4 regions of the Photobacterium sp. J15 genome follow, and region 4 is predicted to be linked to each of the others. Evidence: predicted binding sites of a transcription regulator. Region 4 holds the regulator's gene; each other region holds the start of a gene.
The links. The regulator PurR, encoded in region 4, represses purine synthesis genes. The targets are predictions, from matches to a motif close to TNANGNAAACGTTTNCNTNA.
Positions count from the first base shown of each region.

Region 1: the regulator PurR is predicted to act here: its motif matches at 4,537-4,556, upstream of purE (5-(carboxyamino)imidazole ribonucleotide mutase).
Region 2: the regulator PurR is predicted to act here: its motif matches at 4,677-4,696, upstream of AACQ93_RS03800 (uracil-xanthine permease family protein).
Region 3: the regulator PurR is predicted to act here: its motif matches at 3,359-3,378, upstream of folD (bifunctional methylenetetrahydrofolate dehydrogenase/methenyltetrahydrofolate cyclohydrolase FolD).

Region 1 is NZ_CAWMUI010000001.1:38,832-46,523, forward strand. It holds gene AACQ93_RS00190 (LysM peptidoglycan-binding domain-containing protein) at 1-603, shown strand, start outside; gene dprA (DNA-processing protein DprA) at 624-1,718, shown strand; gene AACQ93_RS00200 (DUF494 family protein) at 1,721-2,194, shown strand; gene AACQ93_RS00205 (DNA topoisomerase family protein) at 2,229-2,786, shown strand; gene AACQ93_RS00210 (5-(carboxyamino)imidazole ribonucleotide synthase) at 2,857-3,972, opposite strand; gene purE (5-(carboxyamino)imidazole ribonucleotide mutase) at 3,972-4,463, opposite strand; gene tsaC (L-threonylcarbamoyladenylate synthase type 1 TsaC) at 4,668-5,225, shown strand; gene hemF (oxygen-dependent coproporphyrinogen oxidase) at 5,233-6,138, shown strand; gene aroE (shikimate dehydrogenase) at 6,232-7,053, shown strand; gene AACQ93_RS00235 (DUF1488 family protein) at 7,056-7,319, shown strand; gene AACQ93_RS00240 (gamma carbonic anhydrase family protein) at 7,325-7,692, opposite strand, start outside.
Region 2 is NZ_CAWMUI010000001.1:765,000-772,691, forward strand. It holds gene AACQ93_RS03780 (class II glutamine amidotransferase) at 1-503, shown strand, start outside; gene purN (phosphoribosylglycinamide formyltransferase) at 575-1,219, opposite strand; gene purM (phosphoribosylformylglycinamidine cyclo-ligase) at 1,224-2,264, opposite strand; gene upp (uracil phosphoribosyltransferase) at 2,463-3,089, shown strand; gene AACQ93_RS03800 (uracil-xanthine permease family protein) at 3,380-4,630, opposite strand; gene AACQ93_RS03805 (DUF2066 domain-containing protein) at 4,991-6,184, shown strand; gene AACQ93_RS03810 (DUF2069 domain-containing protein) at 6,245-6,700, opposite strand; gene wrbA (NAD(P)H:quinone oxidoreductase) at 6,711-7,301, opposite strand; gene arsC (arsenate reductase (glutaredoxin)) at 7,301-7,651, opposite strand.
Region 3 is NZ_CAWMUI010000001.1:2,786,921-2,794,612, forward strand. It holds gene clpP (ATP-dependent Clp endopeptidase proteolytic subunit ClpP) at 1-287, opposite strand, end outside; gene tig (trigger factor) at 395-1,702, opposite strand; gene AACQ93_RS12470 (SDR family NAD(P)-dependent oxidoreductase) at 2,170-2,916, shown strand; tRNA gene AACQ93_RS12475 (tRNA-Arg) at 3,016-3,092, opposite strand; gene folD (bifunctional methylenetetrahydrofolate dehydrogenase/methenyltetrahydrofolate cyclohydrolase FolD) at 3,442-4,299, shown strand; gene galU (UTP--glucose-1-phosphate uridylyltransferase GalU) at 4,413-5,330, opposite strand; gene rfaH (transcription/translation regulatory transformer protein RfaH) at 5,410-5,907, opposite strand; gene AACQ93_RS12495 (peptide MFS transporter) at 6,316-7,692, shown strand, end outside.
Region 4 is NZ_CAWMUI010000001.1:1,530,834-1,538,525, forward strand. It holds gene AACQ93_RS07120 (FAD-dependent oxidoreductase) at 1-500, opposite strand, end outside; gene AACQ93_RS07125 (carboxymuconolactone decarboxylase family protein) at 516-1,100, opposite strand; gene AACQ93_RS07130 (hypothetical protein) at 1,262-1,654, opposite strand; gene AACQ93_RS07135 (TfoX/Sxy family DNA transformation protein) at 1,911-2,501, opposite strand; cyclic di-GMP riboswitch class I at 2,637-2,739, opposite strand; gene purR (HTH-type transcriptional repressor PurR) at 2,956-3,963, opposite strand; gene hutZ (heme utilization protein HutZ) at 4,558-5,115, shown strand; gene AACQ93_RS07150 (hypothetical protein) at 5,318-5,713, shown strand; gene eutS (ethanolamine utilization microcompartment protein EutS) at 6,142-6,492, shown strand; gene AACQ93_RS07160 (EutP/PduV family microcompartment system protein) at 6,496-6,966, shown strand; gene eutQ (ethanolamine utilization acetate kinase EutQ) at 6,996-7,692, shown strand, end outside.

The DNA of each region.
Region 1 (7,692 bases), 1.5 Mb from region 4:
GATCTGAAAGAAGAGTGGTGGGTATACCGACCGGATGCTGAATTTAATCGTCTGCAGCAAACTGACGAAGGTAAACCGAAGGTGCGCAGGCAGGCCGTGGCTCTGAAAGAAATTGCCCGGGTTACCGTCACTGCGCATCAAGATGGGATTAGCCGGGTGACGGTGAATAAGCTTCGTGAAGAAGTCCGTCAGAATGATGTATTACTGCCGGCTCCGCTTCCCGGTGCAGAGCTGGATTTGAGTTTTGTTCCGTCACCGCCGCCACAGAAGATTGCGGCTAAGGTTCTGGGACAGCTGGAAGGTCATCATTATATTGCGACCTCTGAGGTGGTGGTGATTGACCGTGGCCTTCTTGACAGGTTGGTTGCCGGAAATGTGCTTCAGCTATACCGCTCCGGGGCGGTGGTAAAAGGGGTGAAAGGTGATTATCACTATAAAGATGCCAGCCTGCGTTTCGGTCATTATCAGCTCAGTGATGTACCGATAGGTGAGGTAATGGTAATTCGTCCTTATGAGCACTTTAGCTTGGCGGTTGTCACCCGTGCCAGTGAGCCCTTCCGCGCCGGTGTGTTGGCATTGCCGCCGAAAACCGTTTCGCTTTGACTCTGATTCGGACTGGTGTCATGAGTGATTTGGCGTATTGGCTGACATTGGTTGATGTTCCTTATTTAGGGGGATATCGGATCAGCCAATTATTGCGGCATGGTACGCCTCCGCAACTGTGTCAGATGCCGGCTGAGCAGATGATGGCGATAGGGCTTAAGCCGGCTCAGATCACTCGTCTCCACCAGCCTCGCTTACGCCATATTGAACGTTGTCTGGCCTGGGCTGAGCAGCCTAATCAGACTATCTTAACGTTAGACTCGCCTCATTATCCTTCATTACTCAAAGAAATCGCCTCGGCACCACCGTTACTGTTTGTTCGGGGGGAGCCACATTGGTTACATGAGCCGCAACTGGCTATAGTTGGCAGTCGCTCGGCCAGTATTGACGGTCGCGAGTCTGCTTATGAGTTTGCGGCTTCTTTGGTGGCGGCAAATTATGTGGTAACCAGCGGGCTGGCGCTGGGAGTTGATGGCCAGGCCCATTATGGTGCGTTGAAAAATGGCGGAGCGACAATTGCGGTGCTGGGCTCTGGGTTAGATCAGATCTACCCTGCCCGACATCGGGAGCTGGCTTCGCAAATAGTGGAACAAGGCGCGCTCGTTTCTGAGTTCTGGCCGGATGAAAGGCCGAGGCCGCAGAACTTTCCACGGCGTAATCGAGTGATCAGTGGTTTGTCTGTTGGCGTATTGGTAATAGAGGCGGCGGAAAAAAGTGGTTCGCTTATTACTGCCCGCTATGCGCTTGAACAAGGGCGTGAAGTTTTTGCCTTGCCCGGCTCAATCCATTACCCCGGAAGCCGTGGTTGTAATGCATTAATTAAATCTGGTGCTAAATTGGTAGAAAGCCCGGTCGATATATTTGATGAGGTAGGTGTCTTAACGGAGTGTGTGAAAAACAACCAGTTAAACTCGTCGTTGCCACAACCTGAAAATGAAGAATTGCCATTTTCCATGCTGTTGGCTAACGTAGGCAATGAAGCAACACCCGTAGATGTAGTTGCTGAACGCTGTAAACTGCCCGTACATCAAGTTATGATGCAACTATTGGAACTGGAATTGTGCGGTGCAGTCAGAGCAGTGCCCGGTGGCTATATCAGAACGAGGAGGGGCTAGTTATGATGGATATCTTAATGTACCTGTTTGAAACCTATATCCACAGCGATGCTGAGCTGTTGGTGGATCAGGACGAACTTTCAGATGAATTGCTGCGTGCTGGCTTTCATCAGGAAGATATCTATAAAGCTCTGACATGGTTAGAGAAGCTGGCTGCATTGCAAGACACTGAAGACACACCGTACATGAATAACAGTGCCGTCACTTCTATTCGTGTATATACAGCTCAGGAAATGGCACGGCTTGATACATCTTGCCGGGGCTTTCTGACTTATCTTGAGCAAATCCATGTTCTGTGTGCCGATACGCGCGAAATGGTGATTGACCGCGTAATGGAGCTTGAGACTGCCGATTTTAACCTCGATGATCTGAAATGGATTATCCTGATGGTGCTGTTTAATGCGCCGGGCAATGAAAGTGCTTACAGCCAGATGGAAGAGCTCCTTTACGGCGCTGAAGACGGTTATATCCATTAATCGCATCCCTTGAGGATGCGAATGAAAGAGTTGTATGTCCGGAAAAATTAACGAGCAATTATTCTCAGCCCATGAGCATGCTTTGGATCAGGAGCAAACCTGTCCGAAGTGTGGCTCTGAGCTGGTTATTCGTAACAGCAAACGCGGTCCGTTTTTAGGCTGTGCTGCCTACCCTGCCTGTGATTACATTAAGTCACTCAGCCAGAACGATGGTCATATCGTGAAATATCTCGGTAAACCTTGTCCTGACTGTGGTTGTGAGCTGCTACTACGCCAGGGGCGATACGGTATGTTTATCGGTTGTGCTGGGTATCCTGACTGCCAGCACATTGAGTCACCGGAGAAAAAGGCGGAAGATACCAAGCTGACTTGTCCGGAATGCGGTAAGGGGCATTTGATCGAAAGAAAATCGCGTTATGGCAAGGTATTCTATGCCTGTGATCAATACCCGTCTTGTCGTTTTGCCATTAACAATAAGCCGATTGTCGGTGAATGCCAGTCATGTGGCTTTGGATTGTTGATCGAAAAGAAGCTGGCCAGTGGTACCAAACAGCAGTGTGCCGACAGAAAATGTCACGCTTATCAGGAATAACACTTCGTTAGTGCGAAGTTGTGGAATTGAAAAACAAGGCCAGCAGAGATGCTGGCCTTGTTTATATGGTTTATTTACAGAGTACCGGGAATGCTGCAGGATCGAGGTAAACCGCCAACTCGCTCAGTTTTGCATTTAATTCATCCAATGAATTGGCGCAGACATTGATGTGCCCCATTTTTCGTCCCGGACGTTTTTCTTTGCCGTACCAGTGAACATGGCACTGCGGCAGAGACAGAATTTCATCTGCCAGATTGTCCTCACCCAGAATATTGACCATGGCGGTTGATCTCAGCAGTGTGGTATTGCCTAAAGGTAATCCGCATACAGCCCGCAGGTGGTTTTCAAACTGGCAGGTTTCGGCACCCTGTTGGGTCCAGTGACCTGAGTTGTGGACTCGCGGAGCAATTTCGTTAACCAGCAATTTCCCGCCGACATCGAAAAATTCGATAGCCAGGACTCCCACATAATTCAGGGTTTCAGCTACTGCTTTAAACATGGTTTCAGCTTGTGATTGTATCTGGCTGTCTGTTTTGCTGGCTACTGAAAGGCTTAGTACCCCGTTGTGGTGGATGTTTTCCGTCAGTGGATAGACGGCGATGCTACCATCTTTGCCCCGGGCACCGATCAGGGAGACTTCACGGTCAAAAGAAACAAACTCCTCTGCCACAATAGCCTGATCTGGGGTTGCAGCAAGGAATGGGCTGATTTCTTGCCATAGTTGATCTGCTTGTTCGACGGAAGTGAAGCGCCACTGCCCTTTTCCGTCATATCCGCCCAGCGCACCTTTGAGTACCATTGGAATGCCGACAGTATTGACTGCCTGTTCCAGATCATCGCGATTGTTGATTATCTGATAGCGGGCACTGGCAACGCTGGCGCGATCAAGTAGGTTTTTTTCCAGCCGCCGGTCACCGCCGGCTTTAATTGCTTGGGTTGTTGGCTGTAGTTTGCCGCTGGCCTCGCAGACCTCAAGAATGTTGTGGGGAATATGCTCAAACTCTGCGGTGATCACATCGGTATAGGTCACTGCAGTATCCAGTCCTTTCATCATCAGTTGCTGGGTCAGAGGATGGACAACCTGACCCGAGCCGACATCGTAAGCCAGTACTTCGATATTCAGAGGTGCACCGGCCAGCGCCATCATTCGAGCCAGCTGCCCGGCTCCAAGTACTAAGACTTTCATTATTTCGCATCCTCTGCCGGATTCGGGTTGCTGAGAACAGTATCTGTCTGCTCTTTGCGGAAAGTGTCGATAGCTGCCATTACTTCACTGTCCTGGGTGCCGATGATCTGGGCGGCCAGTAGTCCGGCATTGGCGGCCCCTGCTTCACCGATCGCCAGGGTGCCGACAGCAACGCCTTTGGGCATCTGAACAATGGAGAGTAATGAATCCATGCCTTTCAGGGCGCGAGATTGTACGGGAACGCCCAATACCGGCAGGCTGGTAAAAGCCGCTGTCATTCCCGGTAGGTGAGCGGCACCGCCGGCTCCGGCGATGATTACTTTTATGCCGCGAGACTGGGCGTTTTCGGCATATTCAGCCAGCAGATGAGGAGTTCGGTGAGCAGACACCACTTTGGTTTCATAAGGAATATTGAAGCGTTCCAGCATTTCAGCGGCATGTTGCATGGTTGGCCAGTCAGACTTTGAGCCCATGATAATCCCGACTTTCATCCCGATCTCCTTTGGGTTGCTTATAAAATGAAGGCATGAGTTTTGTTGCGTGCATTATACGACGTTCAACCACCAACGCAAACGTTTGCGTTGGTGGTTTTGTTTCATTGTATTATCCGCGTAGAGTTAAGACACTTGACTCTGTATGATAGGTAAACAAATAGTTAAATCTGGCATCTGCCATGATTATAAATTGAGGGTAAAGTGGAAAATCTATCGCAAGTTGTTGCTGCTCTGAAGCAAGGTGACGTTATCGCCTATCCTACTGAAGCTGTGTTTGGGGTTGGCTGTGATCCTGATAATGAGCAAGCGGTTATGAAACTTCTGGCGCTCAAGCAGCGTCCGGTTGAAAAAGGCTTGATCCTGATTGCGGCTGATTTTGAGCAGCTGGCACCTTATGTTGATGACAGCCAACTGACTGATGAGCAAATGCAGCGGATCCGGGCGACTTGGCCGGGACCTGTTACCTGGGTGATGCCGACCAAACCAGGCGTGCCTAAATTTTTGACCGGTCAGTTCGATACGATTGCCGTTCGGGTGACAGACCATCCACTGGTTCAAGAGTTGTGCCGCCAGTTTGGTAAGCCGTTAACCTCGACCAGCGCCAATTTAACAGGTCAGGAGCCGGGGCGTACTGCGGAAGAAGTGAAACAGCAACTGGGCGAGTTTTTACCTGCGATCCTGCAGGGTGAAACCGGTGGTCGTGATAACCCGTCTGAAATTCGCGATGCCATCACAGGGAAAGTGTTCCGCCAAGGATAAAACTATTATGCAAGAAGTCAGCAAACAAGCGGTAAAGGCATTTCTACTCGAACTTCAGGATCGCATTTGTCAGGCGCTTGAACAGCAAGACGGTGAAGCGATTTTTGAACAGGACCAATGGGAACGTGAACAGGGTGGCGGCGGACGCAGTCGTGTTTTGCGCCAAGGGCGGGTGTTTGAGCAGGCCGGAGTGAATTTCTCGCATGTGTTTGGTACTAAGATGCCGGCATCTGCGACGGCGCACCGTCCGGAGCTGGCTGGGCGAAGTTTTGAGGCCATGGGAGTCTCTTTAGTCATCCATCCGAATAACCCCTATGCACCGACTTCGCATGCTAATGTTCGTTTCTTTATTGCCGAGAAAGAAGGCGAGGCACCGGTTTGGTGGTTCGGTGGTGGCTTTGACCTTACACCGTTCTACCCGTTTGCTGAGGATTGCCGGCATTGGCACGATACGGCTAAGGCCATTTGTGCACCTTACGGCGATGATGTTTATCAGCAGCATAAAGAGTGGTGTGATAAGTACTTCTACCTTCCTCATCGTAATGAAACCCGCGGTGTCGGTGGTTTATTTTTCGATGATCTCAACGACTGGGGATTTGAGAAGTGTTTCTGCTATATAAAAGCAGTTGGCAATGGTTACTTGGATGCTTACCTACCGATTGTCGAAAAGCGTCACCCTACCCCGTATGGTGATAGAGAGCGAGAATTCCAGCTCTATCGTCGCGGGCGTTATGTCGAATTCAACCTGGTTTATGATCGCGGGACGCTGTTTGGTCTGCAAAGCGGTGGCCGGACTGAGTCGATTTTGATGTCGATGCCGCCGTTAGTTCGCTGGGAGTATGGTTACCAGCCTGAACCTGGCAGTGCTGAAGCTGATCTTTATGATAATTACCTTCACCCTCGGGACTGGTAACGGATGATAACTATTTGTGCTGAATAAAGGGCAGTGATAGGGTCGATGAATTGATCCTATCTTTTTGAAATTCTTGTTATCTGGAATAGCCTCATGGATAAGTACGTTGTTTTCGGCAACCCGATTGCCCAGAGTAAATCTCCTTTAATCCATACCTTGTTTGCCCGCCAGACGTCTCAGACGATGACTTATGAAGCTCAGCTTGTTCCTTTAGGTGGTTTTCAAGCCGCGGCGGATGATTTTTTCTCTTCGGGCGGGCGTGGTTGTAACATTACCGTTCCTTTCAAGGAAGAGGCTTTCCGCTACGCGACTCAACTTACTGAGCGCGCTAAACTGGCTGGTGCCGTCAATACCCTTAAAAAGCTTGATGATGGCGTAATTCTCGGAGATAACACTGATGGTGAAGGTCTGGTGCAGGATTTAATTCAGCATCAGGTTGAACTGAAGGGAAAAAGAATTTTATTGATTGGTGCAGGCGGTGCGGCTCGAGGTGTAATATTACCGTTGTTGGCTCAGCAGCCTGCGCAGTTGACCATAACTAACCGAACCTTGTCTAAAGCTGAGCAATTAGCCGGGCTGTTTTTCCCATACGGTCAGGTGGAAGCTTCAGCGTTAAATGATTTGGATGCGCCGGTGTTTGATGTGATCATTAATTCGACTTCAGCTAGTCTGAGTGGCCAGCTGCCTGGTATATCAGAACAGCTTATTACGCCGAATGTTACCTGTTATGACATGGTATATGATTCGGCGACCACGACTTTTAATCAATGGGCTCAGGATTTGGGTGCAGTAATGACACTTGATGGTCTCGGTATGCTTGTCGGTCAGGCGGCAGAAAGTTTTATGTTGTGGCGCGGGTTGCGCCCGGGAGCCAAACAAGTACAACGAGAACTGCGCCGTATCATGCAGGAATAAATATGAATCAAGATATCTTATTTGCCGATATTCAACTTTGGGATAGCAACAGACAAGCCGTGAACTTCCCTGCTCAGCAGGCCGGCGCTTTGATCACCTGTTGGGTCAGCCTGGGCTGGCTGCAAAAGAAAGCGGATAAGCCTCTGACAGAGGAAGCCGATATCCTTTCTGCCTTTTCTGTTTATCGCTTTGATCTGGAAGAATTGGCTGAAGAGATGATTGAAGACGAAGACTTTAATCAAGACGGCGATATTGAAATCGGCTGACCGAACTATAGTTCGGCCAGATATTCATTTTTCAGTCGGACATAGTTATCGGCTGATGTCGGCAGAAAAGCCCGCTCTTTATCACTTAAGGGGCGGGCTTTTTTAATTGGACAGCCCAGATAAAGATAACCACTTTTCAGATGTTTGCCTGGTGGAACCAAGCTACCGGCACCGATGATGACATCATCTTCAATGACTGCGCCATCAAGAATGATAACCCCTATCCCCACCAATACCCGGTTCCCTACTCTGCAGCCATGAAGCATCGCTTTATGACCGATAGTCACATCCTCGCCTATAATAAGGGGATGGCCTTCAGGATTCTCAATCGTTTTGCGACTGACATGTAGGACAGTTCCATCCTGAATGTTGG
Region 2 (7,692 bases), 770 kb from region 4:
CTTTTACCCGTGAGCTTTGGGGGCGTTATTGGACCTTTGCTCACAATGGCCAGTTGACGGAGTATCAGTCCCTTGATACCGGCCGCTTTAATCCGGTTGGCCAGACAGATAGTGAAAAAGCATTTTGCTGGCTACTGAACCAAATGGAAGAGCGGTTTCCGGTAATGCCGCAAAAGCTGGAGCCGGTGCTAGATTTTGTTGCCTCGTGCTGTGATCAACTGCGTCAGCTTGGGGTTTATAATATGTTGCTCAGTGATGGTGAGTATGTACTTACCTATTGCAGTAATAACCTGCATTGGATCACGCGTCGGGCGCCTTTTGGTCAGGCATCATTGATTGATGAGGATGTAACTATCGATTTCCAGAAGGAAACGACACCGAATGACGTGGTGACAGTGATTGCAACTCAGCCGCTGACGAATGATGAAAACTGGCACAAGATGGAAGTAGGAGAGTTCAATATGTTCCATTATGGTGAACGGATCTACAACCGAACGCTTTGACCTGCTTATCAGAAATAAAAAACGCGACGTATAGTCGCGTTTTTGTTTATTGCTGATGATGGCTGGAAGGTTCAGTCCTCGGCTGCGTAGCCGTGTTCTGCTAATGTTTCTCCGTCCAGTACGGCTTTACCGCCTTTCATTGTCAGCCTTTGTTGCAGGAACCAATTGGCAACTAAAGGGTAAATTCTATGCTCCTGCTCTTGTACCCGGGCCGTAACCTCTTCGACAGAGTCGCCGTCAAAGATTGGTACTTTTGCCTGCAGGATCACCGGGCCGCCATCAAGCTCTTCAGTAACAAAATGAACACTGGTGCCATGCTCCTTGTCTCCAGCATCAATCGCTCGCTGGTGGGTATGAAGCCCTGTGTATTTAGGTAGCAGGGATGGATGAACATTAAGCATTCGGCCCATGTAGTGGTGGACAAATTCGTCGCTCAAGATCCGCATAAATCCGGCCAAGATAACCAGATCCGGTTCAAAGCGGTCAATTTGCTCAGCCAGGGCCTGATCATAGCTTTCACGATCCTGATAATCACCGGCGGGCAGATGAACTGTCGCAATACCGACTTTGCGTGCACGTTCCAGACCATAAGCATCGGCTTTATTTGAGATCACTGCTGTAACCCTAGCGTTGCTGATGATGCCTTCCTGACAGGCATCAATCATCGCCTGCAAGTTTGAGCCGTTACCGGAGAGCAGGACCACGATACTTTTCATCGGCTTATTTGATCTCCACTTGCTCTTCACCGGATTCAGCGGTGGCAATTTCACCCAGCAACCAGGCTTGTTCGCCTTCGGCCTGCAAGATTTCGATAGCCTGGGCTACTTGTTCTTTTGGCAGGGCGATAACTAAACCGACACCACAGTTGAAGGTACGATACATTTCATAAGTATCGACATTACCTGCTTCTTGAAGCCAGTTGAAAACAACAGGCCATTGCCAGCTATTACCGTCGATCACAGCTTTTGTTCCTGCCGGTAACACGCGAGGGATATTTTCCCAGAAACCACCGCCTGTAATGTGAGAGATGGCGTGTACATCGCAGCTTTCCATCATCTTCAGGGTTGATTTAACGTAGATTTTGGTCGGTTCAAGCAGGTGTTCAGACAGAGCCTTACCTTCAAGTTGCTGGCTAAGGTCTGCTTGCGACACTTCGATGATCTTGCGGATCAGAGAGAAACCGTTGGAGTGTGGGCCGCTGGAAGCTACAGCAATCAGTGCATCACCAGAAGTAACCTTGCTGCCATCGATAATGTCAGCTTTTTCGACAACACCAACACAGAAACCCGCTACGTCGTAGTCTTCACCATGATACATTCCCGGCATTTCAGCAGTCTCACCGCCGATCAGGGCACAGCCGGACTGGATACAACCTTCACCAATACCAGCTACAACATCAGCTGCAGTATCAACATCCAGTTTGCCGGTTGCGTAGTAGTCAAGGAAGAATAGAGGCTCAGCTCCCTGAACAATTAGGTCGTTCACACACATAGCAACAAGATCGATGCCGATTGTATCGTGCTTATTCAGATCCATCGCAAGGCGCAGCTTTGTGCCAACGCCATCTGTTCCGGATACCAGTACTGGTTCCTTGTAATTGGTTGGTAGTGAGCAAAGTGCTCCGAAACCACCAATACCGCCCATCACTTCAGGGCGGTGGGTGCGTTTAACCACCCCTTTAATACGATCAACCAATGCGTTGCCTGCATCAATATCCACACCAGCATCTTTGTAACTAAGAGAAGAGTTATTGCCGCTCACCAGAGATCCCTCATCGCATTAAAGAAAATAAAAGCGGGGGTATGATAACAGCAGTCATAGCGGAAAGGAAAACGTTTGCGTCAATAAATCTCGTTGGATAAAACCTGAGCAATCAAAACGGTTACCCCTACCAGACTGCTAATGGTCTAGTGTATAATAGTGCGATTTTTTGAAATTTTGTTTGCTTAGGAGTCAGAAATGAAAGTCGTTGAGGTTAAACACCCACTTGTAAAACATAAGATTGGTCTTATGCGCGAAGGTGACATCAGCACTAAGCGATTCCGTGAGTTAGCTACGGAAGTTGGCAGCTTGCTGACATATGAAGCGACTTCAGACTTCGAAACAGAGAAGGTTACTATTGAGGGTTGGAATGGTCAAGTAGAAATTGATCAAATCAAAGGTAAAAAAGTAACCGTTGTGCCAATCCTGCGTGCTGGCCTGGGTATGATGGACGGTGTACTTGAGCACATGCCAAGCGCCCGTATCTCAACAGTTGGTATCTACCGTGATGAAGAAACACTGGAGCCGGTACCATACTTCCATAAACTGGCATCAAACATCGATGAGCGTATGGCGCTGGTTGTTGACCCAATGCTGGCAACCGGTGGTTCGATGATCGCAACTATCGACCTGCTGAAAGAGAATGGTTGTCGCTCTATTAAGGTGCTGGTACTGGTTGCTGCTCCTGAAGGTATTGCTGCGCTTGAGAAAGCTCATCCAGATGTTGAGCTTTACACTGCTGCAATCGATGAGAAGCTGAACGACAAGGGCTATATTGTTCCTGGCCTGGGCGATGCGGGTGACAAGATCTTCGGTACGAAGTGATTTTTTCCTGAAGCAATAAAAAGAAAGCCGGGCAACTGCCCGGCTTTTTGTTTGATTTTTTTACAGTGGAATTCTATCCAAGCAACAAGCTTTTGCTCATTCTTGTTTATTAAGTTCACTGGTGACAGACCAGTATATTAGCTGTATGAGTTAGCCAAAGGCTTTCCTTTCTCCGGGCGTTTTTCCTTCCTTAATTACCGGAACACTTACTTTCTCTGGTTGATATTACAAAAGCAAAAAGCGCAGAAGTGATCTTCTGCGCTGAAATTTGAAGTGTTTTTGGTGCTGAGTTAAAGCGCGCTGTCTTCGATTTGAGCGTTATCGACGACATGGTTTTCACCCAAGTCATCAGGTAGGACAAGGTTTAGCACGATTGCGACGATACCGCACAGGCTGACACCTTGAAGGCTAAATTCACCAATACCGAAAGCCATACCGCCGATACCGAATACCAGTGTGACAGCAACAATCACCAGGTTACGGGCTTTGTGCAGGTCGACCTGGTTTTTGATCAGTGTGTTCAGGCCAACTGTCGCAATTGAGCCGAACAGCAGGATCATGATACCGCCCATAACAGGGATCGGGATTGTCTGAAGAACTGCACCCAGCTTGCCGACAAATGCCAGTACCAAAGCGGTTACTGCTGCCCAGGTCATGATCACAGGGTTGAAAGCTTTAGTTAGCATAACGGCACCAGTAACTTCAGAGTAAGTAGTATTTGGTGGCGCGCCGAACATAGAAGCTGCAATGGTCGCAATACCGTCACCAGCCATAGTGCGGTGTAGACCTGGTTTTTTCAGGTAATCTTTACCTGTAACGTTGGAGATAGCCAGCATGTCACCGACGTGCTCTACTGCCGGTGCAATCGCAACCGGGATCATGAACAGCATGGCGTTAATGTTGAATTCCGGGAAGGTAAAGTTTGGCATTGCCAGCCAGCTTGCTTGTGTTACCGGTGTAAAGTCAACGACACCGAAGCCTAGGCTCAGGCCGTAGCCTGCTAGGATACCGGCCATAATCGGAACCAGTTTGAAAAAACCTTTGGCAAATACGCTGACAATAATGGTTGTCAGCAATGAAACTGTTGAAATCCACAGTGCTGTATCACCATCGATTAGCTGAACCGCCCCATCACCTGTTTTACCCAGTGCCATGTTGACGGCTGCTGGAGCCAGGCCGAGGCCGATCACCATAATAACTGGGCCGACAACGACTGGTGGCAGCAGTTTATGGATAAAAGCAACGCCACGAACTTTGATCAGAGCGCCCATACAAACATAAACCACACCGGCCATCATCAGACCACCCATGGTAGCGGCAACGCCCCAAGCCTGGACGCCATACATAATAGGAGCAATAAAAGCAAAAGAGGAAGCGAGGAAGATAGGAACGGAACGTTTAGTGATGACTTGGAAAAGGAGAGTACCGATACCGGCACCAAAGAGGGCAACATTAGGATCAAGTCCGGTTAAAAGCGGCACCAGAACCAATGCTCCAAATGCGACAAAGAGCATTTGGGCACCCTGTAATAACTGCATCATTGTAGTATTCCACCCTGTCTGTAAAAAAATCGCGAAATCCTAGCATGGATGTAATCGTTTGCCTAATTGTCGACGGTGATAACTGTTTTAAATAGTTATAAGTATTTAAAAGTGAGTTATCGATCACGGTTTTTTGAAAGCGTTACATTTAAGGCTTGCGTTTTTTCAGCCTGTTTTTGTGACCTGGTCCATAAAGAAGGGTGACTTTTAAATACGAATGAGAGAGATGTTTACTTTTTATGTGGACTGGATGCATAAAGAAATACTAAGAATAGAGAGGATTTTGTGTCAGTAGTGGTTGCTGTTTCCGGTTCGATCATTTTATGATCAGGTCTTAACTAAGTGATGAATGAGTTTTCTATGTTGCGTTTTGCTCTAATACTGTTTGCTTTATTCGCTTTGCCGCTTAAAGCTGCAAACGTCACCAACCTTTATGAGGCGCAGGTCGTACTGCCCGACACTGATAAAGAGTCGGAACAAAAAGCCCGTGAACAAGCGCTGGAGCAGGTTCTGATTAAGGTATCAGGCCAGAGCGCAATAATACAAAATGAAGTGATCCGTAAGGCGGTAGAAAACAATACCCCTTATGTAAGCCAGTTTGGTTATGGTAACCACCAAGGGCAGCAGACTCTTGAGCTGACTTTTGACCGCCGTCAGATCCGTAATTTGCTGACGCAAGCTAATGCGACGCTGTGGGATGCGCAGCGTCCGTCAGTGTTGGTGTGGGTAGTCGAAGAGGCTAACCGTGATCGCAGCATTATCTGGGATCAGTCAGGCAATGTTATCCAGCCACAGTTGAAACAGGCTGCCGATATGCGCGGCGTGCCTGTGATGATGCCGATTGGTGATTTTGAGGATATTACGGCAATTAATATTCCTGATTTATGGGGAGGCTTTGTTCAGCCGATTGCTGATGCCAGTATGCGATATCAGCCTGATGCAGTATTAGTTGCGCGTGTGCGTCAGCAGCAAGGGGAAACGGTCCAGCTTGCGTGGCACTTGTTTACCGATAAGCCGGAAAATCTGGTTTCATCGCAGGTAGCGCCTGATGAAGGGCGTACATCCGGTAGCTCTGAGCTGGCCGTGACAGAAATGATGAATCAGGTAGCTGATCTGTTGGCGGCAAAATACGCTGTACAGCTTGGCGGGGCTAGTGATGGTAAGTTCGCTATCCGTGTCGATAATATTCAGACCACAGAAGATTTCTTCATTCTGGAGCGTTTGCTGACTGATATGACTTCGGTAGCTACTGTGAATGCAAGCAAGGTGCACGGTAACAAGGTCGTATTTGATGTGAACCTGCTGAGCTCTGAGGCTGCGTTTAAACGTGAGCTGAGCCGTGATAATCGTCTGGTTCCATTAGACAGGATGAAAAAAGTGGCCATGGTAACTCCTGAAACGGAAACTCTGTTAACCGAAGAGAAAATCTTCCCGGTTGCAGAGCCTGAAACGTTGCCGCAGAACCCTCAGGCTATTGATGTCACGGCAACCGTTGACCCGTCACAGAGTAGAAGCAACCAGTATTACTGGAACCCGAACCGAATTGAGTTATAAAAAAAGCGGTGGCAGAAGCCACCGCTTTTTTATTACGGGTTAGAACCGCCTGTAATGGAGCTACCTATTTGGTTTTTCAGTTTTGCTCGTTGTTTTTTCTTCGTGAGCAGCCCGCTCTTCTTTTTCTACCTGTGACAGCTTTTTCAGTTTATTTCCCAGTTCCCGGCCCCGGTTGCGGGCAAAGAGGATATTGGCAACAAAAGCGCTGCTGGCCAGCCCTAACTCAACCATCGCCAGTAAACGTTCGCCGTCATCGACCCATAAAATGGTCAGCGCATGGAGAAAATACAGCATCAGGATAAAGTTAGCCCAGGCATGGGTGTAGGGCCTCCCCTGCAGGATCCCTTTGAGTGGTAACAGCATCGGCAAGATCCATACACCGGCCAGGATAAAGTTATTGAGGTGGGGATGAGGTGATATCGTACTTTGCCACAGGCCAACCCAAAGGATTAGCGACAGGTTGGCCGTCAGGGCGAAGTATCGCAGGTTCTGCGTTGACTTACTCATTGGTTTCATCACGTTATCCTTAACTGTTATCGGTAAGCTTGCTTGCCGTTTCAGCCAGTCGTCGTCCTAATGCCTGCGCCAGTGCAGTTTCATCGCTCTGTAGTTGTTTCTGTTGCCCCTGGTTGAGGTGAGAAGCGCCGTATGGTGTGCCTCCTGCGCGAGTGGTATGCAGCTCCGGCTCCGAGTATGGTAGCCCGACGATAAGCATGCCGTGGTGCAGAAGTGGCAGCATCATAGATTGCAGAGTGGTTTCCTGACCACCATGCATTGAGGAGGATGAAGTAAATACACAGGCTGGCTTGCCTATCAGGGTTCCGGCCAGCCACTGGGCACTGGTACTGTCGATAAAGTGTTTCAGGGGGGCGGCCATATTACCGAATCTCACCGGACTTCCCATGGCCAGGCCGCAACAGGCTTTCAGATCATCATGGGTGACAAAAGGGTCGCCATCAAACGGTGGTTCACCTAATTTCCCCATGCTGTCAATTTCAGCGACGGTGCGTAGCACTGCTTCGCAATCGTCAACCTGCTCAATGCCACGGGCAATATGCCGGGCTAGCTGGCGGGTATTGCCATGGCGACTGTAATAAAGCACCAGTATTTTGCGCATTACAGGATGTCCAGTACCTGCTCTGGCGGACGGCCCAGGGCTGCTTTGCTGCCGTTAACCACAATTGGTCGCTCGATGAGTTTAGGATTACTGGCCATCGCTTCGAACAGTTGTTCTTCGCTGACGCTCTCGTCACCTAAAGCCAGTTCTTTATAAAGTGCTTCTTTGGTGCGCATCATCTGGCGGGCAGAATCAAAACCCAATTGGTTGAGTAGGGCTTTTAGCTGGTCGACATCCGGTTTTTGCTCCAGATATTTTACAATGTCTGGGGTAATGCCTTTTTCTTCCAGCAAGGCAAGGGTCTGACGGCTCTTTGAGCAGCGCGGATTATGATAGATAGTAACTGACATGATCTCTCCTGATAGTTATACCCATTTGCCGATACCTGTTG
Region 3 (7,692 bases), 1.3 Mb from region 4:
AACTGCATAGTGTCATAAATAGACATACCCGCAGTTACCGAACCGCCCGGTGAATTGATGTATAGGAAGATGTCTTTATCCGGATTTTCAGATTCCAGGAATAAAAGCTGTGCAACTACTAGGTTGGCCATATGATCTTCAACCTGGCCAGTCAAGAAAATCACACGCTCTTTTAGTAGTCGGGAATAGATGTCGTAGGAACGTTCACCACGAGAAGTCTGCTCGACCACCATAGGAACCAGTGCATCCATGATCGGTGACATGGCGTTTTTATCTTGGTAGTTCATAACGTTATTTCCCTAAAATAAATGGCCCGAATGAAATTACTCTCACACGGACCATTGTTAGCAGAAGATTTGAATCAAAGTCAAATCCCTACAGTAATTTCAGCAAATTAAGCTACTGGCTGCTGTTGGTTCATCAGCTCGTTGAAGCCAACTTCTTTCTCAGAAACCTGAGCTTTAGCAAGAAGCGCATCGATAGCCTGCTCTTCAAGAGCTACGTTGCGCATGTTGTTCATCATCTGCTCGTTCTTTTCGTAGTAAGCAACTACTTCTGTTGGATCTTCGTATGCAGAAGCCATTTCAGTGATGATTGCTTTAACGCGCTCGTCATCTGCTTTCAGCTCTTCAGACTTGATCACTTCACCCAGAAGCAGACCAACAACTACGCGACGCTTAGCTTGTTCTTCGAACAGTTCACGTGGCAGCTCTGGAGCGTTCTTAGCATCACCGCCGAAGCGCTGAGTCGCCTGCTGGCGAAGAACGTTGATTTCCTGGTCGATAAGTGCAGCAGGAACAGTGATGTCGTTCTGCTCGATCAGGCCATTAAGAACCTGGTCTTTGATGCGACCTTTAACAGCTTGCTTCAGCTCACGCTCCATGTTCTTGCGAACTTCAGCTTTAAGAGCGTCAACAGAACCGTCTTCGATACCGAACTTAGCTACAAACTCTTCAGTCAGCTCAGGTAGTTCCTGTGCTTCAACTTTGTGTAGTTTGATAGCGAAAGATGCAGCTTTACCTTTCAGGTTTTCAGCATGGTATTCTTCTGGGAAAGTCACTTCTACAGTGAACTCTTCGCCAGCTTTCTTACCAACGATACCGTCTTCGAAACCTGGGATCATGCGGCCCTGGCCCATTGCCAGAGCGAAGCTTTCAGCTTTACCGCCTTCGAATTCTTCACCGTCTACAGAACCAGTGAAGTCGATAGTTACGCGGCTATCTGCAACTGCAGCTTCTTCAACTTCTTTCCAAGTAGCCTGCTGCTTGCGCAGAGTTTCCAGCATAGTTTCAACGTCTTCGTCTTTAACTTCTGCTACTGGCTTTTCAACTGCAATCTTGTCTAGACCTGCAAGTTCGATTTCAGGGAATACTTCGAAAGTAGCCTTGAATACCAGGTCTTTACCTTCAGCCATTTCAACTGGAGTGAAAGTAGGTGCGCCAGCTGGGTTAATTTTTTCTTTAACGATCGCTTCGATGTAGTGACGCTGCATCACTTCACCCAGGATGTCCTGACGTACAGATGCGCCAAACATACGAGCAACCATTTTCAGCGGAGCTTTACCTGGACGGAAACCATCGAAACGACGATTCTTAGCAATTTTCTTCAGTTCAGCTGTAACTGCATCTTCGATGTTTGCAGCTGGAACTGTGATAGTTAGATGGCGTTCTAGACCTTCAGTGGTTTCAACGGTAACTTGCATTTTATTTAACCTCAAAACTTACTCAGTGCTATCTGAGTGGTGTTGCCGATCAGCCCTTGCTGACGGTGGCATCCTTTCGTGTTATGGCCGGTCTATGCCGATACCATAACGCCTTAATTCTGATAATTTCTGTTTCTACTGGCCAATAAAGCCACTGAACCAAAAATTAAAAACGCGGTATTATAGCGGCCCTGCACGCTGTCGTCGAGACAGATAAACCGCACCGCAATCAAACCTTTCACACAAAATAGGGGCAAAAAATCCATTTACAAGGGTAAACGGCAAAATTTTCCGTCCTTTTTGTGTTTTTTTGACAATGAACTGAAATTATCAACGTGATTTGAACCTATGGTGATTCTTTTCTGTTCAATTCAATTTCAACTCAGCGACTATATTTTAGACGAGAACTTCTACGAGAGCTCCTAACTCTAACCCGGCCTGTTAAATCTATGAATACGGAGGAAGTGATGAATTTTCTAATTTTTGGTGCTTCCGGAGGAATAGGGCTAGCGCTAGTCGAAAAGTGTATTCAAGCCGGGGACTCTGTTACCGCTATAACCAGGAAGCAATCTGATGAGCTGCAACAACTAAAACAAGCAACCCCGGCACAGATTGCGATTATCCAAGCTGAAATTTCGGACTGGCAAGCCAGTCTGACCCACCAACTAGATACTCTGTTTCAGGCCCATGGCCTTCCGGATATTATAATCAATACGATAGGGCTCCTTCATGACAAAACTTCGATTGCTGAATTGATGCCTGAAAAGCGGCTGCAAGAAGTCAGGTTTGATTTCTTCCGGCAAAATATGACTGTTAACTGTTTTACTAGTGTATTAATCGCACAATATCTGTCACGACTTTATCGGAATCAGGATAAATTCTGCTTTGCTGCACTTTCCGCCCTGGTCGGTTCAATATCAGAAAACATATCCGGAGGATGGTATAGCTATCGTATGAGCAAAGCAGCCCTGCATATGTTCATCAAAACCCTGAGTATTGAATGGAAACGGCTCTACCCCAATGCAACAGTGCTTGCTATACACCCAGGTACCACTGACACCTCGCTATCTCAGCCATTTCAAGCGAATATAGATAAAGAAAAACTTTATTCTCCAGCAGAAACCGCCGAACGGATAATGAACATAGTCAAAAATGCTGAGCCTTTACAAACCGGCTGTTTTTTATTCTGGGATGGAACACCAAGAGACTGGTAAGGTTTAATGCAGATGTCGACTCACGTCACAAGTGTAAACCTAAGCTATTGTAGGAATTACTACGTTAATAGCATGCATTAAAGAGAGAAAAAAAGGAAATGGCACGCCCTGCAGGATTCGAACCTGCGACCACATGCTTAGAAGGCACGTGCTCTATCCAACTGAGCTAAGGGCGCATCATTAGGTGCGTAACGATAAGTTACGGGACCGGATTATACGTGGTCAGATAGTGACGTCAACGCTTTTTCCCTCATTTTTCAACAAGTACCGCGCAAGTGCTCAAAGTAGCAACAATTTGCATTAATTTCAGTAGGTAACCGCCATAACTTACCCACCAGAACACCAAACACCCCTCATTACGATCTTCAAGCTAATACCGCAGCATTAGCTGCTTGTCACAACAATCACCTAACATCTTTATATAAAGTATATACAGAACCACAAAGGCAAACGTTTGCGCTATAGATCTTAATCACATTCTTTGCGACAATGTCGTAGCTCATCCAACAAGTCCAAAGGAAGAACATGGCCGCTCAAATCATTGATGGAAAACTTATATCTCAGACAGTCCGACAAGAAGTTGCTGCGCGTGTAAAGGCACGTGTCGAAGCAGGGTTACGAGCGCCGGGCCTTGCCGTTATTCTGGTTGGCCAGGATCCGGCATCTCAAATATATGTGAGCAGTAAGCGAAAGGCTTGTGACGAAGTCGGTTTTATATCTAAATCTTTCGACCTGCCAGCAACAACTGACGAGACAGAACTACTTGCCCTAATCGATGAACTTAATAACGATAACACTATCGATGGCATCCTGGTTCAACTTCCTCTGCCTGCCGGTATTGATACAACAAAAGTGATTGAGCAAATCGATCCAGAAAAAGATGTTGATGGTTTCCACCCCTATAATGTGGGCCGCTTATGCCAACGAATTCCTAAGCTTCGAGCCTGCACGCCGAAAGGCGTAATGACGCTGATGGAGCGCTACAACATTTCGGTTCGAGGTCAACATGCCGTGATTGTCGGTGCATCCAATATCGTCGGCCGCCCGATGACACTAGAATTGCTGCTGGCCGGGGCAACAACCTCGACATGCCATCGTTTTACACAAGATCTTGAATCCCATGTTCGTCAAGCTGATATTCTAGTTGTGGCTGTAGGTAAACCAAACTTTATTCCTGGTGAGTGGATAAAAGAAGGAGCAACGGTCATTGATGTAGGTATCAACCGATTAGAGAGTGGCAAACTTGTTGGTGATGTCGAATATGACGTAGCCCGAGAAAAAGCGCGCCATATTACCCCGGTGCCAGGTGGTGTCGGCCCGATGACAGTGGCAACGCTGATTGAAAACACCCTTCATGCCTGCGAGCAGTATCACTCGAAATAAGAAACGAAAAGCTTGAATTTCAGTATTGAGCAATAAAAAAGCGAGAGGCGGCAGCCTCTCACTATTCAATTTGATTATCTAAAACTCAACTCTGGGGCAAGTTTCTATAAAAGTTATAGCGATTTCACTACATCTTTTAGGTAAGCCCTAAAATCATCGCCCAGCGTTTCATGGCGCATACCATACTCAACAAACGCCTGCATATAACCTAGCTTACTACCGCAGTCATGGCTCTTACCTGACATATGGAACGCATTAACCTGCTGCTTTTCCATCAGCATATCGATAGCATCCGTCAACTGAATTTCATCACCGGCACCAACAGGTGTTTTCTCAAGCAAATTCCATATTTCAGCCGGTAAAACATATCGACCAACAATCGCCAGATTTGAAGGAGCTTCTTCAACAACAGGCTTTTCAACAACCTTAGTCATTGGTGCCGTTTCACCAGGTTTCAACTCAGCGCCATTAATATCCGCCACACCGTAGCTGGAAACTTCTGACATAGGAACAGGCTCCACCATTACCTGGCTGATCCCTGTTTCATCAAATGCCTTAACCATCGCAGCCATATTGTCCTTACGAAGATCACTGGCAGCGTCATCAAGGATTACATCAGGCAGAACCACAGCAAAAGGCGCATCACCCACCAGCGGGTGCGCACAAAGTACTGCATGGCCAAGACCTTTCGCCTGCCCCTGACGGACATGCATAATAGTCACATCTTTCGGGCAAATATGCTGAACTTCATCCAACAACTGACGTTTAACACGTTTTTCCAGAGTTGCTTCCAGTTCAAATGAAGTGTCGAAATGGTTTTCAATTGAATTTTTCGACGAATGTGTAACCAGAACAATTTCTTTAATGCCCGCAGCGACACATTCGTTAACTACATGCTGAATTAAAGGCTTATCAACAATTGGCAGCATTTCCTTTGGAATGGCCTTCGTTGCAGGCAACATACGTGTACCCAGACCAGCAACAGGGATGACAGCTTTACGAACAGATGACAGAGGGGAAGTTGTAGTCATTTTATATTCCATTAATCTCAATTCAGACGGACTATATCAGACAGGTCAATACGTCGCGACCTGTAACCTCATAACTTGCTTATTTCTTGACGATATCTTCATTTTGTACACTGACCTTGACCGGCTTACCAAGCAAGTTAATCAGCATAAATGAGCGTTTTTCACCATCCGGTTCCTGGTAAATCGCATCCAGGCCCTTGAATTGTCCTTGCTCCAATTTAAGGCTTTCACCCGGCAAAGGCATATTTGACAGCTTTGACTGATGCTCTTCACAGTCTTCATTCATCATCAGGCCATAAATTAAATCTGGCTGAACCATTTGTGGCCTCGCTCCCTGACGAATAAAATCTGCAACCCCTCGAGTCGAGCGTATTGTTGTGTAGCTGATATCCTCAGGATCGAAGTACACAAACATATAATTTGGAAACAAAGGTTCATAACTCTCAACCCTTTTCCCACGAACAATTTTTTGTACTGTCACTTGCGGGTAATAACATTCAACCCCCTGACGATCAAGATTGATCACTGCTCGCTCTTGCTCACTTCGCTTGCAATAAAGAAGATACCAATCTTTCATAATAATCTCTGCTTAACTATCGCCAAAAAACACTGATAACAATTATAAGTATTGGAAAACAAAGAACAACTTCCCAAAACGAAGAAATAAAACTACCTTTCCAACCATAACCCAAAACACATTTTGTAACATTCATTAAAAAACAATAATCTTGGTTATTACAGCCAAAACACAGCCACCAAAAGAAATGATAATCCAAAAAATAAAACCCAATCAGCATTTTCCACCAGAAGAGCAAATAAAAAATGAGATTTCATTTTTGCGCAAAATAAGTACAACCTATTGAATATCAACAACTTACAGTGTTTTCATTTTGTTCTGTAAATGTGAAGATTTGCAGTTTAAAAATTTGTCCTTTATAAAAAGAACAAAATTAGCAAACACACTTACAATTGAACACAGAGTATAATCATGAGCAATCTCAATAGTGGCACTATACTGGGCCACCCTAAAGGTTTGTTCTTGCTGTTCGGTACAGAACTGTGGGAACGATTCTCTTACTACGCCATGCGCGCCATTCTGGTGCTTTACCTCACAGACAAAACAATTAACGGCGGCCTTGGCTGGTCAACCCAAGACGCACTAAACCTTTACGGCATCTACACCGGTCTCGTTTACATCACTCCTCTTATTGGTGGTTGGATTGCCGACAACTTCCTGGGCCAGCGCCGTTCTATCATCATCGGTGGTATTCTGATGGCTCTGGGCCAATTTACACTGGCTTTGCCTAACAGTATGGTTGATCCACACGCAGTTACTGCATTCTATCTGGGTCTTGGCCTGCTTATCGTTGGTAACGGTATGTTTAAGCCAAACATTTCTACGATGGTTGGCGACCTGTACGAAGAAGGCGATAACCGTCGTGATGGCGCATTCACTATTTTCTACATGGGTATCAACCTGGGTTCTCTGCTTGCTGGTATTATTGCCGGTACCGCATCTGCAACATACGGCTGGAAAGCAGGCTTCCTGACTGCTGGTATCGGTATGCTTCTTAGCCTCGTAGTCCAGTTGTTCTTTGCTGAGCGTCTGCTGGGCGATATCGGTAAAGTTCCTGCAGCTAAGCGTGCAGCTGAAATGAACAAGTCAGGCAAGAAAGAACCTCTTACTAAAGAAGAGCGTGATCGCATGAAAGTGATCATGATCATGGGTACGTTTGTGGTTATCTTCTGGGCTGGTTTTGAGCAAGCTGGTGGCCTGATGAATATCTTCTCTCAGGAATACACCAACCGTATGATTGGTAGCTTTGAAGTACCAGCAGCATGGTTCCAGTCTCTGAACCCGTTCTTCGTTATCACGCTGGCACCAGTTATCGCTTCTATCTGGGTGAAACTGGGTCCTAAAGAGCCAAGCTCTCCTATTAAGTTTGCCTTGGGTCTGTTCTTCCTGGCAGCTGGTTTCCTTTGCATGATTGGTGCAGTTCTACAGCAAGGCGGCGACATTACTGTTAAAACATCTATGATGTGGCTGGTAGGGGCATACTTCTTCCATACTCTTGGTGAGCTATGCCTGTCTCCGATCGGCCTTTCTATGGTAACCAAGCTTGCACCTCTTCGCCTGGCATCTCTGATGATGGGTGTTTGGTTCGGCTTCAACGCTGTTGCTAACTACGTAGCCGGTATCATCGGAGCACAAGTTGGTGAAGCGGGTCCAATGGCTATCTTCAGCGGTATTGCAGTAGCTGCTACTATCGCCGGCGTATTGCTTATTCTTTGCTCTAACCAGCTAATCCGCTGGATGCACGGTGCCGAAGGCCACGTTGAGGAAGAAACAGCAGACGCTCAG
Region 4 (7,692 bases):
ACCAGGTAGAACATACGGGTACTGATTGGTGTCAGGCCCATAACCAGGTTCACGATAAAGAATGGGAAAATAGGAATCAGACGCAGAGTAAAGAGGTAAAACGGCCCGTCTTTCGCGATTCCTGCATTAATTGGTTCAAGACGATTGCCGAATTTATTTTGTACCCAGTCTCTCAGGATGTAGCGGCTGAACAGAAACGCGAGTGTAGCTCCTATGGTGCTGGCGAAAGACACCAGCAGCAGGCTCCACCAGAATCCGAACAGTGCAGCACCCAGCAATGTCATGATGGCAGCGCCTGGCAGCGACAACGCTGTGACGACCACATAGATGACAAAGTAGATCAGGCTGGATAAAAAAGGCTTCGCTGCAATAGTATCTTGCAGGGCAATTTGCTGAGCCTTGGCTTGCTCCAGAGTGAAGTACTGGCCAAGATCCAGTGCAAACCAAAGACCGATAAGGCTGATTATTGTCCCGAGGAGTAGCAGTTTTTTTCTATCCATGACTTCACCTTTCAATCATTTATCTGAAGATTCCGCAGTCGGTGCTTCTTCATCACCCGGCTGGATTGGAATTGAACAAAAACCTTGTTCAGGTACATCAAGTGCGGTGTTAAATTTCGCCGACAGGTTCTGGAAAGAAACCAGAGCAGTAAGTTCAACCAGTGCATCAGCGTCATACCATTTCTGAATATCGCTGAGCATCGTTTCAGTAACTTTTTGACCGGTGATGGTCATTGCCTCTACGTAAGTAAGAATCGCGCGCTCTTGCTCATCGAAGTGCTCACTGTGCTGCCAGTTAGCAAGGGCTTTGATTTTCTCAACACAATCGCAGCGCTCTGCCAGTTTCATACCGTTGGCATCAACGCAAAAAGCACAATCATTAAGCTGAGAAACACGAACGCAGACAAGTGAACGAATAACCGGGGTGATAGGGGAGGACTTACGATCTAAGTATCCAAAGAAACCGGCCACCAGCCAGAATAAAGCAGGGCGTCGACCCCACAAAAGAGCAGGATTCAGAACGTTACCGTAATGGCGTTTTTGAAGCCAAAGAAGTGGTTTAATGAAGATGGAATACTGTTTTTTGGCTGGTATACGCACATGAGCCCCTTATATGTCTGTATCACTGTAGCAATATGCTACTTTTAGTATATCAATCTAGTTGGACTAATGGTCGGCTATATTACTAGATTGTTGTGAGACACAGACCGTTAATGGGGCAATTAAATTTCAGAAAATTAAGATAATTTTGATAAAAGTGCTTAGTTGACTGAAATTTGTACTACTTGTGACCTTTGTTGTTTGGCAATATCTGCTGTATCAGGATTTGCGACGAAGAGATAAAAGCAGGCAACTAAAGGTAGTGAAGCAATCACCATGGTCTTGCCAATGTGATAGTTGCGATACCAGTATTTCTTTGAGCGAACTTTTAAAAAGACACCCCAGCAAAGCAGCAGTAGGTTAAAGGCTGCAGTAATAATTAGTGCACTCTCAAGAGCTTCAAGAGAGGCATGTTGCTGAAGTACTAAAAGTGTCACTATTGCAGACGGAAGTAAACTGACAAATACAAGACCACGCATTAACCTGGGCCATATACAAAACTTGTCTTTAAACATTTGTTCAGCTTGTCCGGGAAATGGCTTTGAATAGTACATAACAACCTCCGGTTTATATGACGGTTCAATTTTACTAATCGGAGGAGTTAAAAAAAGAGTGTTGATGATTTTATGAACAGCTTTGTGAGAAGTGTCAATTTTTCACTCGTATTGACAAAAAATTGTCAATTAACGACTAAATAATTTAATTAAGCAATTATTTTTATATGCTACAAGTATTAATTAATCAGGTTGGGTATAAGCATAAAAAATAAGAGGTGACATGCACCTCTTATTATATTTTGCTTATCTGAATTTAATTCAGTTGTGACAGAAGCTCTGTACGTCGCTGTTGTGGAATTACAGACCAGTGCGTACCACTTACAGCACCTTCTAATGCCCACAGAAGCTCGATATTAACTGTATCTTTGTGTGTCTCCTGCAATGCTCTGTAAGCATTTAGGGAGCCCGCTTCATACAGTTCTTCAACTGTGCTTATGCCAGCTTTCTTAAGCATTCGCTCGTTGGCAAGGCGAAGGTTTGGCAGATCTTTAATACGGTTCGGTCCGCTTTTGCTTTTGGTTTCCTTATCCTGTTTGGCCGCCTCCAGAGCTCGTTCAGCTTTGCTGACAATTCTTTGAGGCTCATTCCACCATTCTTCAGGAATAGCATATTGCTTAGTTACAACAGGGAAGCCACGTTTTTTATAAACGTAAGGTTCCAGACCTGCTTTCTTATATTCTTCTTCGTTGTCGGCATTAGCACGTAAATGCAATTTGTCATTTACTACAAGCGCAAACATTGTTTCGCCTGAAAATATGCCAAAACCGCCAAACATTGAACGAGATTTAATATTCTCGAAACAATTAAATAATCTTAATGATTCTTTAAGTACTGGTTTGTCCATGCGTCTTCTCGGTGATAAATATTGTGAAATATCTTCGAGTCACCTAAAACAAGAGCGAGGATTCAGAATAGCAAAATTTACAAAAAGACTATGTCAGCGATAAGTTAAAGTCTGACATAGCCATTTGCTACATCCATCGGCAACCCCGCTACCATAAGTGACATAGTTCATAAAACTAAACACTTTTAGGCCGGAAGCTTTGCGTCCCAATCTTTCGAATGGTTTGCCTTGTTCGTGACGCTATTAATATATCTTAAGTTATGATTTTTGACCTTGCTCCCATTTTTAAAAGTGTGATCTTGGTCCAATAAATTAGTTCGTTTTTTGGGCTCTCGACGCATTTTTCATATCGATTGTTCATATTGAATACTATTTTTTTCACGGATGAAAAAAAAACCGGCGAGTTGCCTCACCGGTTTTATGTGTCAATGTCGACGCAGATTGCAATTACGATTTATGCATTAAGATTCTTAACAGAATTGCGAACCACCAGTTCAGGTGCCATTTCAAAAATCTGATGCTCGTGTTTTTTGTCTTTAACACGTGCAAGTAAGATCTCGATCGCCGTTTGACCCAATCTGCGCTTTGGCTGGTGAATTGTAGTCAGAGGGGGCGAGAAGTAAGGCGCCAAATCGATGTTATCGTACCCGATGATAGAAATATCATCAGGAACACGGATACCAGCCTGTTCAAACGTACTGATCAAGCCCATTGCCATGATGTCGTTAAAACAGAAGATGGCGGTAGGGCGATCTTTCATTTCAATAAAGCGCTTCGCCGCAACAACAGCAGACTCACATTCGAAGTCCCCTTCAAGCAGCCAGTCTTCATTTACGTCCAGCTCAGCTTCCTTCATGGCTTTGTGGAAACCTTTCAGACGTTCCTGACATGTGAGTTTGTCTGTGTGACCGCTCAGACAGCCAATCTTTGTGTGACCTTGTTCGATGAAGTACTTGGTTGCAACATAGCCGCCAAGTTCTGCGTTGTCCTGAATTTTATCCGTGTGCGGGCTTTCCGGACCCCAATCCATAATCACCATTGGCAGATCTTTTTGACGTTCAAGAAGCTCAAGTAGCTTTTCGTCAAGATCTGAGCACATGACAAGCAGGCCATCGACACGTTTTTCTGCCAACATGCGTAGGTAATCTCGTTGCTTGGAAAGATTACCTTCTGTGTTACAAAGAATCAGTGTGTACCCTTGGCTATAGCAGTACTCTTCAACACCGTGAACGACTTCGGCAAAAAACGGGTTGGTTGATTTGGTTACCAGCATTCCGATGGTACGTGTGGTATTACACTTAAGGCTTCGCGCGACGGCACTTGGCGCGTAGTTCAGTTCTTCAACAGCCTCTAATACCTTTTTTTGTGTAGCTTCTGCTACAAAACGGGTTTTGTTGATCACGTGTGAGACTGTTGTCGTTGAGACTCCAGCTAAACGTGCAACATCTTTAATCGTTGCCATACTTATTCTTCTAATAATTTCAGGTCAGAGGTCCCGACCGTTTCATATTCATTTAAATTGATAGTAACAGACAGCAAAATTGTCTTTGTATTTGGTTGTTCAGGCAATTTTGCTGTTTGTTACTGTCTGTTTTATGAACAAATCATCATGTACAAAAACGCCAAAAAGCCGCTGCAACGAGCGGCCTTGCTTCTCGCGTCTTTAACTGACGTTACATTGTTAATCGCTTGCGTTCACATTCTACTGAGTGTAGCGCACAGTGCAACGTTTCTGTATTCCAAGATCTTAAATCTTGATAGATATCAACAAAGTTAATGCACTTTAAGGGTGTTAAGGTGCATATGATGCGTTATTTGTTTGAGCTATTTGATAGTGCTGATAACTTTTGGTTATAAAACATGTGCTTTTGTGACATCTGTCTTGGCAATGCGGAATGAGGTGGGATACCTGACTGCTCTCTCTTCAAGAGAAGCGGAAATCCGGGGCTATTATATTGATATGGGTAAAAATGGGAGTAGAGGTTAGAAAAAACGTCTATTCACTAATGCCGTCTTAAAGCATGAAAACAACAATATCCCGGAGAAATACAAGTTAATGAAACAGGTAAAGCAGGTACGCCTTCAAAACCGGCTTGGCCCTGAAATTGCCGAATTTCGAGAGTCGTGCCAGACCCTTCAGCTCGCTACTGTTGATGCAGAAGGCAAACCTAACGTGAGTTACGCGCCCTTTGCCTTGCTGGATGATGGTTATTATGTGCTGATCAGCCAGATTGCTAAACATGCGCGTAATTTGCTCGAGAATCCGCAAGTGTCTTTGATGATGATTGAAGATGAAGGTACGTCGAAAACGATTTATGCCCGTAAACGGCTGACATTTGAAGCGAATGTCTTTGTGGTTGATCGTGAAACCGAACGTTGGCAGGAAGGTATTGCTGCATTGCAAGAGCGTTTTGGTGAAATTGTTGAAGGGCTAAGCGGTCTGGCTGATTTTTCTCTATTCCGCCTGGAGCCGATTCAGGGATTGTTTGTTAAAGGTTTCGGTCAGGCATTTCAGGTTAGCGGTGATGATCTGGTGGACTTTGTTCATTTGCAGGAAGGACATAAGCGTATTGTAGATGGAAGCGAAGTGACAACACCATCAGAAAAGCTGTAACAGCAGTTCGTATCTTAATGTAAGTTGCAACGTAAATAGTGATTTAAGGCCTGAATGAATATCAGGCCTTTGTTCGTTTAGGTCGTTATAACGGACAATCGCGGAATCGCTTGATCCGGATCATCGTAAGCAGAAGGCTTTCTTGAAGGGGGAAAATTTCGTGTGATAATTGTCATATTGATAACAATATCGGATTTAATTTATGTCCAATAAGAATACGAAAGGTGTACGTTTTGCCTACGTTGCCAGCTTCCTGACCCCGTTTACGTTAATGATTTCTGGTATTTTTGCAGTGCTTTATTCCGCGTACCAAATGAATAAAGGTACAGATGAGCTGAGTTACAGCCACTACTACACAATTATTCGTACTTTCTTTTTGTTTTTTACCTTCTTTGTTGTGTTGGGCGTAACAGCCGCGACCATGAGTGGGATGGTGGCCGGTGCCGGTTACTGGGTACACAGCTCGCTGCTGGACAAGTTGTTGCAGGCAATTCCGGTTGCAGGTTTAATCATAGCAGCGCTTGCCATTCTGAAGTGGTTTTTCCAGCATATTAAAGGTATGAAGCTACTGAGCCAGAATAAGGCAATCGAGTTGTAAAAATCGAAGCGAATCATAACTAATATATAACCGAAGCCCTATGGCTTCGGTTTTTTTATGCCTGAATTAGAGTGAATTTAAAGCTTCTATAGACGGTGTTAAATGTATTAATCAATGACTTTTTATATTTAATTTATTGATTCTTTCAATTTAATCTTCTTCGGTTTTTATAGTTATACGCATTTTTTAAATTATTTTCCTGCTTAATTTCATCTCTGATTTAAATTTTATTCCTGAATGAAAATTATATTTTTTGTAAAAAACTAGCATTTAAATACTTATGGGGAATATGGTGACTGGGTTCAAAAATTAAGTAATTAATATGACACTTGATTACTATTTGCATAAGAACTGTGACTTGGGTTGAGTAATAGCTCTAGAATCATGTGTAGATTATATGAGCATGTTTTGTCCTGTTAAGTGATCTGATGATAGATATTGATGCTGGAAAAGAACGAATTATTCAGGAGTTTGTGCCAGGTAAGCAGGTTACACTTGCGCATCTTGTTGCAAATCCAACCGAAGAGCTTTGTGAACGTGTTGGCGTAGAAAGCCTGGGTGCTATTGGTATTCTGACTCTAACCCCCGGTGAAACTTCAATTATTGCCGGTGATATTGCGACTAAGGCAGCCAATGTCAGTATTGGGTTTCTGGACCGTTTTTCTGGTGCTTTAGTTATTACCGGAAGTGTTTCTGCCGTTGAAGAATCTTTAAAAACCGTAATAAGTGTTTTAAGCGATACCTTGTCTTATAACACTTGCGATATGACAAGAACGTAAATTATGACTACGGATCAGATAGGCAATGTCGCTTTTGTTGGTGAAGTTGATGCTGGTAAATCAGCGTTGATCGATAAGTTAATTGTTCAGGAAGCCAATATTGGTAAAACCCAATCCCCCATTTTTTATAAAGGTCGGGTAATTGATACTCCGGGAGAGTTTGTTGATAACCGCTCATGGAACGGTGCATTACTTTCCACGATCTCTACCGTAAAAACGATTGTCATTTTGCAGCCGGCAACGGCAAAACGAATAACAGCGCCAAGCGGTCTGCTGCGTGTATATCCAAATAAAAATGTTGTTGGGGTGATCAGCAAAATTGACGCAGAGGGCGCTGATTGCGAGAGAGCTGCGGCTTTGCTGAAACAAAACGGAATAGCTGGGCCGTATTTCGAAACCTCAATTTTTGATCAGGCATCAGTTGATCGGCTTTACCACCATTTACTTTCGCTCCAGCCCGTTGCGCTGGATTGAACTGTGTCTAACTACCAAGGATTGCAGTAATGAAGAAATTAATTTCTGCAGCGGATGTTCGCAAGGCGAAGTCAGAAAAACGACCGTACCTTGTTGTCCCTGTGAAGGATTTTATTGTGACGCCGGAAGCGCGAGATGTTGCCAGTGTGGAAGGAATTGAGCTTTTAGAAGAGGCTCCGGTTGCCCCGCAGCCTCAGATCACTCAGCCGACAGCTATAGCAGAACCTGTTGCTATTTCACAACCGGTAACGTCTGCTGAATTGTCAGTCGCTCGGGAAATTCAGGCTGAGATTGAATCAAAACTGCCGGATGTTGACGGTGAAAAGAGCGCATTAATCCAGGCTTTAGTTGCTAAGGCATTGGCTGATTTTAACCAACAGGCTCCGGCTTCTGCTCGTCAAATAAATGATGACGGTATTGTACTTGTTCGTGGTAATGCGGTTCAGCTTGGTGAGTTCGATGGAGCGCCAGGAAAGAACATAGGTCTGACAGACGTTATCGGTGCTCAGGACAATAGTAACATGGGGGTTGGTTACATGGGGTGGGAGAACGCCTTCTTCCCATGGACTCTATGCTACGACGAAGTCAACGTAGTACTGGAAGGTGAGTTTCATGTTAAGACAGCCTCCGGCACAACTATCGGAAAGCCTGGCGATGTGATCTTCATTCCTAAGGGCAGCACGGTGGAGTTTGGTACACCGACGCATGTTCGCTATGTCTACATTA